3 regions of the Chelatococcus sp. KU-N122 genome follow, and region 1 is predicted to be linked to each of the others. Evidence: riboswitches for the same ligand, from Rfam matches in the RefSeq annotation. Region 1 holds a riboswitch; each other region holds the start of a gene.

Region 1 (3,211 bases):
GACGGCCTTCCTCGCCGGGGTCTGAGCCCGCGCCGACTGCCTCGGGGCCGCGCACGCTTGTCGTTGCGGCCCGATGTGCGTAGCACTTCGCCGCGCAAATGCGGCGAGGTGCAATGGACATCAGGCAGATCCAGTACTTTATCAGGGTCTACGAGGAGCGGAGCTTCAGCCGGGCCGCCGAGAAGTCGCACGTCGTGCAGCCGGCGCTGTCGATGCAGATCCGCCGCCTGGAAGAAGAGCTGTCGACGACGCTGTTCGAGCGCACCTCCCGCGGCATCGAGCCGACCGCGACCGGACACCGGCTCTACGAGCTGTGCGTGCCGATCGTCCGCAGTGTCTCGGAGGCGAGGCAGGAGATCATCGACGTCGCCCAGGGGCGGCGCATCTCCGGGGTGATCCGCGTCGGAACGCCTCCCTCGGTGAACCGCGGCATCATGGGCAGCGTGCTGTCGCTCTATGCGGAGCGGTTCCCCGAGGTCGAGATCACCGTCATGGAGGCCTACAGCAACTCCCTGACCGCCATGGTGCAGACCGGGGTGCTCGACGTGGCGCTGGGCGCCAGGCCGGCCGAGAGCGGCAGCCTGGACTTCCGCAAGGCCTACGAGGACCGGCTGCTGCTGGTGGCGGGCGCGCCGATCAACGGCGACTCGCTCACCCCCTGCAAGCTGTCCGAGCTGACCGAGCTCAAGCTGATCCTGCCGTCCCAGTACAACGTGCTCGGCGCCACCATCCAGGACCAGGTGGCGCGCGGCGAGATCAAGCCGAAGCGCATCATGAAGATCGACGGCGTCATCGCGACGCTGGAGCTGGCCCGGCGCGGCGGCTGGGCAGCGATCTTCCCGGTCATCTCGATGGCGCGCGATATCGGCCGCGGCGGCCTGTTCCTCTACCCGATCATCGCGCCGAGCATGACCTTCGAGCTCTACGTGGTCACCGACCACCGCCGGCCGCCGTCGATCGCGGCACGAACCTTCATCGAGGTGCTCGAAGCGGAGCTGAACTCGATCGCGGCCCTGCGCGAGCAGTTGTTCCCGGACCTGCAGGCCTCATAACGCGATCTGATCGCGCCTATTAGAACACGTTTCTTGTCGGCGCCGCGCCGAGCCTCCATCGCTGCGAGCCATTGGAGGTGATCCCATGATCCACGACCTGCGCATCTACACGCCGCACGAAGGCAAGGCGGACGCGCTACGCGAGCGCTTCCTGCACCAGGTGCTGCCGATCTTCGCCCGCCTCGGCATCGAGGTGGTGCAGATCTGGCGCCCCGAGACCGCGCCCGACGAGCTCTGGTACGTGACGCGCTTCGCCGACGAGCCGGAGCGGCAGGCCCGCTGGGAGGCCTTCAAGACCGACGCCGAATGGCTCGCGGCCAAGGCCGCGTCCGAAACCGACGGCCCGTTGCTCAAGAGCCAGACGTTCCAGGTGCTGCGCCCGGTGCCGCCCGCCTGAGCTCACGGGGACGCCTCACCTTGCGGAAGGGCCGCCGGAGCACTACCATCTCGTCCGCATCAAGAGTTGGGGCGACGCCCAACGCCAACCTGCTGTCCGAGCAAGGTGGCGCTCCCTGCCAGGGAGGATGTGGCCGACCCGGCAACCAAACGGATCAGGCCGCACGCGTCCGCCCCCATATGTGGAAGGGCCGACGCGACCATGCCGATCAAGATTCCCGACGACCTTCCCGCACGACGCACCCTCGAAGGCGAAGGCGTGATCGTCATGCGGGAAACCGATGCCGGGCGTCAGGACATCAGGCCGCTGCGGATCGGGCTGCTCAATCTCATGCCGAACAAGATCAGCACGGAGACGCAGCTCGCCCGGCTGGTCGGGGCGACACCGCTCCAGGTCGAGCTGACGCTGGTGCGGATGACCGGCCATGTTCCCCGCAATACGGCCGCCGATCACATGGCGACGTTCTACCGGCCCTGGGACGCCGTGCGGGCCGAGCGCTTCGACGGCTTCATCGTGACCGGGGCGCCGGTCGAGCGGATGCCCTTCGAGCAGGTCACCTATTGGGACGAGCTGCGCCGTGTCTTCGATTGGACGCAGACGCACGTCCACAGCTGCTTCATGATCTGCTGGGCGGCGCAGGCGGCCGTCCAGCACTTCCACGGCGTGCCGAAGCATGATCTCGGCCAGAAGGCGTTCGGGATCTTCCAGCACCGCAACCGGGCGCCCGCATCGCCCTATCTGCGCGGCTTTGCCGACGATATCGCCATACCCGTGTCGCGCTGGACCGAAGTCCGCCGGGAAGACCTGCCGCGGGACGGACGTCTGACGGTCCTGGCGGACAGCGACGAGACGGGCCTTTGCCTGCTCGACGACCCGTCGTGTCGGTCGATCCACATGTTCAATCACCTCGAGTACGACACGCGGTCGCTCGCCGACGAGTACGTTCGCGATCTCGAGGCACAGGGCGGCGTGCCGCTTCCGAAGAATTATTTCCCGGACGACGACCCGGCGCGGCAGCCCGTGAACAGCTGGAGAAGCCATGCCCATCTGCTGTTCGGCAACTGGATCAACGAGATCTATCAGACGACGCCGTTCGAGGTGGCGCACATCGGCGCGGGGGCTGTCCCGACGGTCGAGGCCGCCTGAGGGGGGCCGAGAAACGCCTGGCGATGGCGGCAGGCTGCCAAGACGCCCCCTGGGGCCCTTGCAGCGCAGGCTCGGGCCGATCTCGCCGGGGCCTTGACCTTGCCGCTAGCGTGAAGGCGCTAGCACCTTCGCGGCAAGGACGGAACCCGATGCAGATTCAGGAAGCGGCCCGGCATCTCGGCGTCAGCGCACGCACGTTGCGCCACTACGAGGCGGCTGGGCTCATTCGCCCCACGCGCCGGGCGAACGGCTATCGCAACCTGTCGGAGGCCGACCTGCGGACGGCTGCCTGGGCCCGCGATCTCATCGCCGCCGGCTTCTCGACCCGCGAGCTGCGGACGCTGCTCGCCGTGCTCGACGGCGGGGCGGACGGGACGGCTTGCGTCGCCGCCCTGCGCGGCAAGCTCGCCCAGATCGATCGGCTCGCCGGGACCTTGCGCAAGCGGCGGCAGGCCGTGGCCGAACGGCTGGCGGTCGAGGCCGGCCGGTCGCCGGGCTTGCCAGCCTCGATGCCCCGAGAGACGGAGAGTTCATCCGATGCAGGTGCTCAACATTCTGGTGCGGCGCTATCTGCCACTCGACGGCTTCGATGAGGCCGTCGCCTTCTACGAGGGTC
Region 2 (3,211 bases), 2.7 Mb from region 1:
GCCGCGGCGCCCGCCGCGCGATCGACGCTGATGTTGCCGAACTTGGTGAGGTACCAGCCGAAGATCGGGATCCGCGTGAGCTCCCGCTTGAGGATGAAGGCCGGCCACTCGAAGGCGAGCAGCAGCGCAAACGTCTCGAGCGTCGACTGGTGCTTGGCGGCGACGAGCAGGGGCCCCTTGGGGATGTGCTCCAGGCCGCGGAACTCGACGCGGATGCCGGCGATCGTCCTGAGCAGCCACAGCGTCGTGCGAATCCAGGCCCGCACCACCCCGGCGAAGCGCTCCTGCGGCAGCAGCAGCGTCGGCAGGATGGCGAGCGCCCACACGAAGGTGTTGACGTAGAAGGCGGCGTTGAAGGCGAGCGAGCGGATGGCGTCCACGGTGATCGCTCCCTTCACCCTGCCAGCCCGGCTACGGGCCGCCGCCACGCGCGCCGCGCATGCAGACATCTCTCGGCGTCATGGCCGGGCTTGACCCGGCCATCCATCAAGAAATTGAACGTGAGCCCGACAGGGCTGCCCGCATGTGGTTGTTCTTTCAAGTGAATGGATGGCCGGGTCAAGCCCGGCCATGATGCGGTGAGGTGGCGCCCGATCTGTGGATGTGGTCCAGGCCGCCCCACGGCTCAGGCCTGCGCGAGCGCCTGCTCCAGGTCGGCGATGAGGTCGTCGGGATGCTCGAGCCCGACCGAGAGGCGCACGAGGCCTTCGCCGACGCCCATGCTGGCGCGCACCTCCGGCGTGAAGCGCTGATGCGTCGTCGTCGCCGGGTGGGTGACCAGGCTCTTGGCGTCGCCCAGGTTGTTGGAGATCCTGACCAGCTCCAGCGCGTTGAGGAAGCGGAAGGCCCCGGCCTTGCCGCCGGCCACGTCGAAGGCGATGAGGTTGGAGCCGCCGCGCATCTGCTTGCGGATGATATCGGCCTGGGGATGGTCCGCCCGGCCGGGATAGACCAGGCGGCCGATCTTGGCATGACCCGTGAGCGCATCGGCGACGGCGCCGGCGCTGCGGGTCTGCCGCTCGACCCGGAGCGACAGGGTCTCCAGCCCCTTCAGCATCACCCAGGCGTTGAAGGGTGACATGGCCGGCCCGGTCTGGCGCAGCAGGTTGTGGACGTTGGCCTCGATGAACTCCCGGCTGCCCAGGATCACGCCCCCCAGACAGCGGCCCTGGCCGTCGATGTGCTTGGTGGCGGAATAGACGACGCAGTCGGCGCCCAGCGTCAGCGGGCTCTGCCAGATCGCCGTGGCGAAGACATTGTCGACGACCAGGGTGGCGCCGGCGGCATGGGCGATCTCGGCCACGGCGGCGATGTCGATGATCGACAGCGTCGGGTTGGCCGGGCTCTCCAGGAAGAAGGTCTTGGTCTCGGGCCGCACCGCCCGCTGCCACTGCTCCAGGTCGGCGCCGTCGACCAGGGTCGAGGCGACACCGAAGCGCGGCAGCAGTTCCTCGATCACCCAGCGGCATGACCCGAACAGCGCCTGCGCGGCGACGACGTGATCGCCGGCCTTGAGCTGGCCCATGAGGGCCGCCGTGACCGCAGCCATGCCGGTGGCCGTGGCGCGCGCCGTCTCCGCCCCCTCCAGCGCCGCCATGCGCTGCTCGAACATGGCCACGGTGGGGTTGGAGAAGCGGGCGTAGAGATAGCCCGGGATCTCGCCCTTGAAGCGCGCCTCACACTCCTCGGCCGACGCGTAGACGTGGCCCTGGGTGAGGAACAGCGCCTCGGAGGTCTCGCCGAACTCGGAGCGGATCGTGCCGGCGTGAACCAGGCGGGTATCGGGGTGAAGCGGACGTGCAGATGTCACTTTAGGTGCCACGTTTGGGCCTCCCGGACAGCGATGCCGGGGCGAGCCGCGGCAACAAAAACCCGGCCGGAGGACGCAGTCCAAGGCCGGGTCAACGACGCTGTCCGCGGCCCTTTAGCAATTTGTTTAACGTGGCTGCAAGCCGGCCGGCCAAATCACCACGATCTCTTTCGCTTAGTCCCCGGCGCCGCGTCCGTCAAGACGCGCCGCTCGCCGCGGCAAGGAGGCGCGGCAAGGAGGCGCGTCGGCCCAGGGCTCGGCCGCGCCGATCGGATATCGGCTCAATAGCCGAGCGACGGAATATAGCCTCGCTCCGTCACCACCACCCAGCCGGCACCGCGCCGCTCGATGCGCTCGATGCGGCCGAGGCCGGCGACGCGCTGGCCGGGCACCACCTCGATCACGCCATCACGGCCCTGGATGACGGCCGTGCCGTCGTAGAGGTCACGCAGCACCCAGCCGCGGGCCTGGCGCGTGCGCGGATCGGGAATCTCGGCGGGTGGCCGCATGTCGGCTGCGCCGCGGCTCTGGGCCGCCGGCCGATCCGGCGCAGGCGGCTCCGCCGCCGCCTTGGCCAGCTCCAGGGGCCGTGCCTGCGGCTTGGGGGGCGTCGGCTTGGCGTTCGCCGCGGTATTGCCGATCGGTGCCGTGCTTGCCGTCACGTCCCTGGCGGGCACGCTCGGGTTGACCGACGCGACGGGCTTGGGCGCCGCAGCGGCCAGCTGCCGCTCCACCTTGCTCAGGCGCTCGGCCAGCTGCGTCATCCGCTCCGCCTCCGCGGCCGCGTCGCCCGTCTTTGCCGTGGCGCCGGCGCTCTGCCGGGCGGCGGCGAGGCCGCTGTCCAGCGCCGCGACCTTATCGCGCACCACGGCAAGCTCGTTGGCCGACGCCGCCGCCTTGGTGCTGCCGTCGAGCGCCGCGACCTGCGTCTTCAGCGCTGCCACGTCGGCGGCGAGCTGCTCGATCTGCGCGCGGGTGTCGGCATCGGCCGCCGCAACGGCGGGCTGGGGCCGCGCCGCGCCATCCGCGGCCACAGCGCCGGCGGAGCCGCCCGGCGGGGCGGCGCCGTTCCGCAAGGCGTTGAGGCCGATGCCGCCCAGCAGCGCCATGGCGGCCAAGCCCGCGGCGAACGCGAACGGCTTGGCGAAGGATCTGGTGCGTTCGGCCGCGGGCGGCGGCACGTCCGCCGCGGGCGGCTGCCAGACCACGAGTGAGTTCGGCGGGGCGCCGCTGCCGGCGGCTGCCTGACGCGACGTGTCCGCGGCCTCACGGTGCGGTTGCGGCGCCCGCGCGCCGGACGGGGGCTCTGCTCGGCCGCGGTCGCCGGCCGGCGGCACCGGCCGGTCCCCTTGCCTGGCGACGGGCTCGGGCGCCCGCGGCCCAGCCGCCGGATCCTGCTTG
Region 3 (3,211 bases), 2.7 Mb from region 1:
GAAGTCGCGGATCGTGCACAGGTGGATGTTCGGCGTGTCGTACCAGGCGAACGGCATGTTCGGCGTCACCGGCATGCGGCCGGCGAAGCCGACCTGCAGGCGGATGCGCCAGTGGCCGAAATTGGGAAACGAGACGATGGCGCGGCGGCCGATGCGCAGCATGTGCTCGAGCACCCGGCGCGGGTGGCGCGTCGCCTGCAGCGTCTGCGACAGCACCACGTAGTCGAAGGCATCGTCGGGATAGGCGCCGAGGTCGGTGTCCGCATCCCCCTGGATGACGGACAGGCCGCGGGCGACGCACGTGTTGACGCCCTCGCGCGACAGCTCGATGCCGCGCCCGTCGACGCCGCGCTCGCGTTCCAGGAGCTCGAGCAGGGCGCCGTCGCCGCAGCCCACGTCGAGCACGCGGGCGCCACGCTCGACCATGTCGGCCACCAGCAGGAGGTCGACGCGGCCGACGGTCGGCGACGGCGTTGCCGACGGCTCAGACATGTCCTGACCGGCCGAGGCGGTGCTGCCGCTCATAGCCCGCGCGCCCGGGCGGCGGCGGCGAGGAAGCCGCCGGTGGTGGCGAAGAATTCCGGCTCGTCGAGCAGGAAGGCGTCGTGGCCCTTGTCGCTCTCGATCTCGACGAAGCTCACCGATGCCGCGACCGCGTTGAGGGCATGCACGATGGCGCGCGAGCCGGCCGTCGGGAACAGCCAGTCGGAGGTGAAGGACACGACGCAGAAGCGTGTGCGGCTGCCCTTGAAGGCGTTGGCCAGCACGCCGCCGTAATCGGCGGCGAGGTCGAAGTAGTCCATGGCGCGGGTGAGGTAGAGGTAGCTGTTGGCGTCGAAGCGCTCGACGAAGGCTTCGCCCTGGTGGCGCAGGTAGCTTTCCACCTGGAAGTCGGCGTCGAAGGAGAAGGTCGGGGCGTCGCGGTCCTGCAGCCGGCGCCCGAACTTGCGGTGCAGGGTGGCCTCGGAGAGATAGGTGATGTGTGCGCCCATGCGCGCCACGGCGAGCCCCTTCGACGGCCTGACGCCATCGATGAAGTAGCGCCCGCCACGCCAGTCCGGATCCGCCATCACGGCCTGGCGGCCGACCTCGTGGAAGGCGATGTTCTGCGCCGAGTGGATGCAGGCGGCGGCGATGGGAATGGCTGAGAACACCCGCTCGGGGAAGCTCGCCGCCCATTGCAGCACCTGCATGCCGCCCATGGAGCCCCCGACGACGCAGAACAGGTTGTCGATGCCCAGGCGATCGAGCAGCAGTGCCTGGGCCCGCACCATGTCGCGCACGGTGACCACGGGGAAATCGAGGCCGTAGGGCGCGCCCGTCGCCGGATTGATCGAGGCGGGCCCCGTGGTGCCGAGGCAGCCGCCGATGACGTTGGCGCAGATGACGAAGAACCGGTCGGTATCGATCGGACGGCCGGAGCCGACGAGGGTTTCCCACCAGCCGCGCTTGCCGGTCACCGGGTGGATGTTGGCGACATGCTGGTCGCCGGTCAGGGCATGGCAGACCAGGATGGCATTGGAGCGGGCGGCATTGAGCGTGCCGTAGGTCTGGTAGGCGATCTGCCAGGGTGCCAGCAACACGCCCGCATCCATGGCCAGCGGCCGTCCGGCGTCGAACTCCATCACCGGGCTCGATGGCGCATTGGCCTCCGACGGGCCCGCGGCCGGCGCGGCAACGTCGTCACGTGGGCCCGGGCCGAGCCGGCGGGGATCGTGAAGCGGATGCGCAGACGCCACCACATGGCCTCCCGGACAGCGCTGCCGGGCCAAGCCACGGCACTAAAAAACCCGGCCGATATAACGGAGCCGGGTCAACGAAGCTGTCCACGGCCATTTAGCGATTTGTTTAACGTGGCTGCAAGCCGGCCGGCCAAATCACCACGATGGTCTTCGCTTAATCCGGGCCGGTGCACCCGTCAAGACGTTCGTTATAGCGGACGACGGCTTCGCCGTCGCCCCCCACGCCCGTGGCCGACATGACCGCCGGGCCGAGGCAGCGCGGCCGGGCCGGCCCTGGTGATCGCCGGCTGGAGGGGCAGGCTTTCTCCGCTCGCCAAAGGCGCCTACAAGCCGCGGGAGCGTTTTCCGGCAACCTGCGAGACTGGACCGCCATGTCAGAGCCCATCGGCCCCGCGGCCAACGCCCAGCTGGCGACGCTCCGCCAGGAGATCGACCGCATCGACGCGGAGATGCACGCGCTGTTGATCGAGCGCAGCCAGATCATCGACCGGCTGATCACGGTGAAGAGCACGCAGGCGTCCGGCTCGGCCTTCCGCCCCGGCCGCGAGGCGGCGATGATGCGGGCGATCGCGGCCCGCCATCACGGCTCTCTGCCGCTCGACACGGCCGAAGGCATCTGGCGCGTCATCATCGCCACGTTCACCTTCCTACAGGCGCCCTTCAGCGTGCACGCCGACGTGTCGTCCGGCGATGGGCCGATGCGCGACTCGGCCCGCTTCCATTTCGGCTTCACCGTCCCCTATGTGCCCCATCCGGGCGCCGCGGCCGTCATCGCGGCGGTCGCCGCATCGGCCGGCGATGTCGGCATCTTCCGCCCCGACAGCGGCACCTCCTCGGGCCCGTGGTGGGAGGCGCTTACCGGGCCGGGCACGCCCAAGATCATCGCCCGGCTGCCGTTCATCGAGCGGCCGGACCATCCGGCCGGCACGCCCATCTTCGTCGTCTCCAAGCCGTTGGCGGACGCCGCCGTGCGCGAGACCGTGCTCGTGGCGGCGCACGTCGAGCGATGGCGACGTAGCGCCCACACCCAGCTCGCGCCCCTGGGGGCCGAGGTCATCGGCAGCGCCGGCCTGCGCGGCGGCCTCTCGGTGCTGATCGCCGTGCCCGGCACGACGGCCCTCGACGGGCTGCGCGAGACCCTGGCCAGGGCCACCGGCGGCCGGGCGGATCTCGCCGAGGTCGGCAGCCACGCCGACCGCTTCCGCCTGCCGGACAGGACGGCCCGCGCCGCCGAAGAGCCCGCGCCGGCAGCCTGAACGGGGCCGCGCCGGGCGCCGCGCGGGTCACGCGCCTCCCGCCCCCGAACGGGGCCGGGCTCACCCGGGATCCGCCGCCCGCGACGAAGCGTCAGCTCTCCCGGCCTGTGAAAAGCGGTGTCACAGGGCGGGGTAGATGCGCTAAAGCAGGCGGTTACCGGCGCTTGAGCACTTTGTGATCGGATGTGATGATCCGATCACAAAGTGCTCCAG

The links. Region 1 has a riboswitch for S-adenosylmethionine ahead of ACZ5PO_RS36905 (homoserine O-succinyltransferase). Riboswitches for the same ligand answer to the same signal wherever they lie in the genome.
Region 2: another riboswitch for S-adenosylmethionine. It lies ahead of ACZ5PO_RS09095 (O-succinylhomoserine sulfhydrylase); the one in region 1 lies ahead of ACZ5PO_RS36905 (homoserine O-succinyltransferase).
Region 3: another riboswitch for S-adenosylmethionine. It lies ahead of metX (homoserine O-acetyltransferase MetX); the one in region 1 lies ahead of ACZ5PO_RS36905 (homoserine O-succinyltransferase).

Annotation. Positions count from the first base shown of each region.
Region 1 covers NZ_AP043981.1:8,182,487-8,185,697, reverse strand. Annotated here, with positions in the region: gene ACZ5PO_RS36920 (alpha/beta fold hydrolase) at 1-25, shown strand, start outside; gene ACZ5PO_RS36915 (LysR family transcriptional regulator) at 114-1,052, shown strand; gene ACZ5PO_RS36910 (NIPSNAP family protein) at 1,138-1,449, shown strand; SAM-I-IV-variant riboswitch at 1,501-1,608, shown strand; gene ACZ5PO_RS36905 (homoserine O-succinyltransferase) at 1,651-2,595, shown strand; gene ACZ5PO_RS36900 (MerR family transcriptional regulator) at 2,745-3,188, shown strand; gene ACZ5PO_RS36895 (VOC family protein) at 3,133-3,211, shown strand, end outside.
Region 2 covers NZ_AP043981.1:2,040,381-2,043,591, reverse strand. Annotated here, with positions in the region: gene ACZ5PO_RS09100 (lysophospholipid acyltransferase family protein) at 1-380, opposite strand, end outside; gene ACZ5PO_RS09095 (O-succinylhomoserine sulfhydrylase) at 626-1,810, opposite strand; SAM riboswitch at 1,905-1,982, opposite strand; gene ACZ5PO_RS09090 (hypothetical protein) at 2,092-3,211, opposite strand, start outside.
Region 3 covers NZ_AP043981.1:2,068,149-2,071,359, reverse strand. Annotated here, with positions in the region: gene metW (methionine biosynthesis protein MetW) at 1-492, opposite strand, end outside; gene metX (homoserine O-acetyltransferase MetX) at 522-1,625, opposite strand; SAM riboswitch at 1,817-1,894, opposite strand; gene ACZ5PO_RS09215 (chorismate mutase) at 2,114-2,998, shown strand.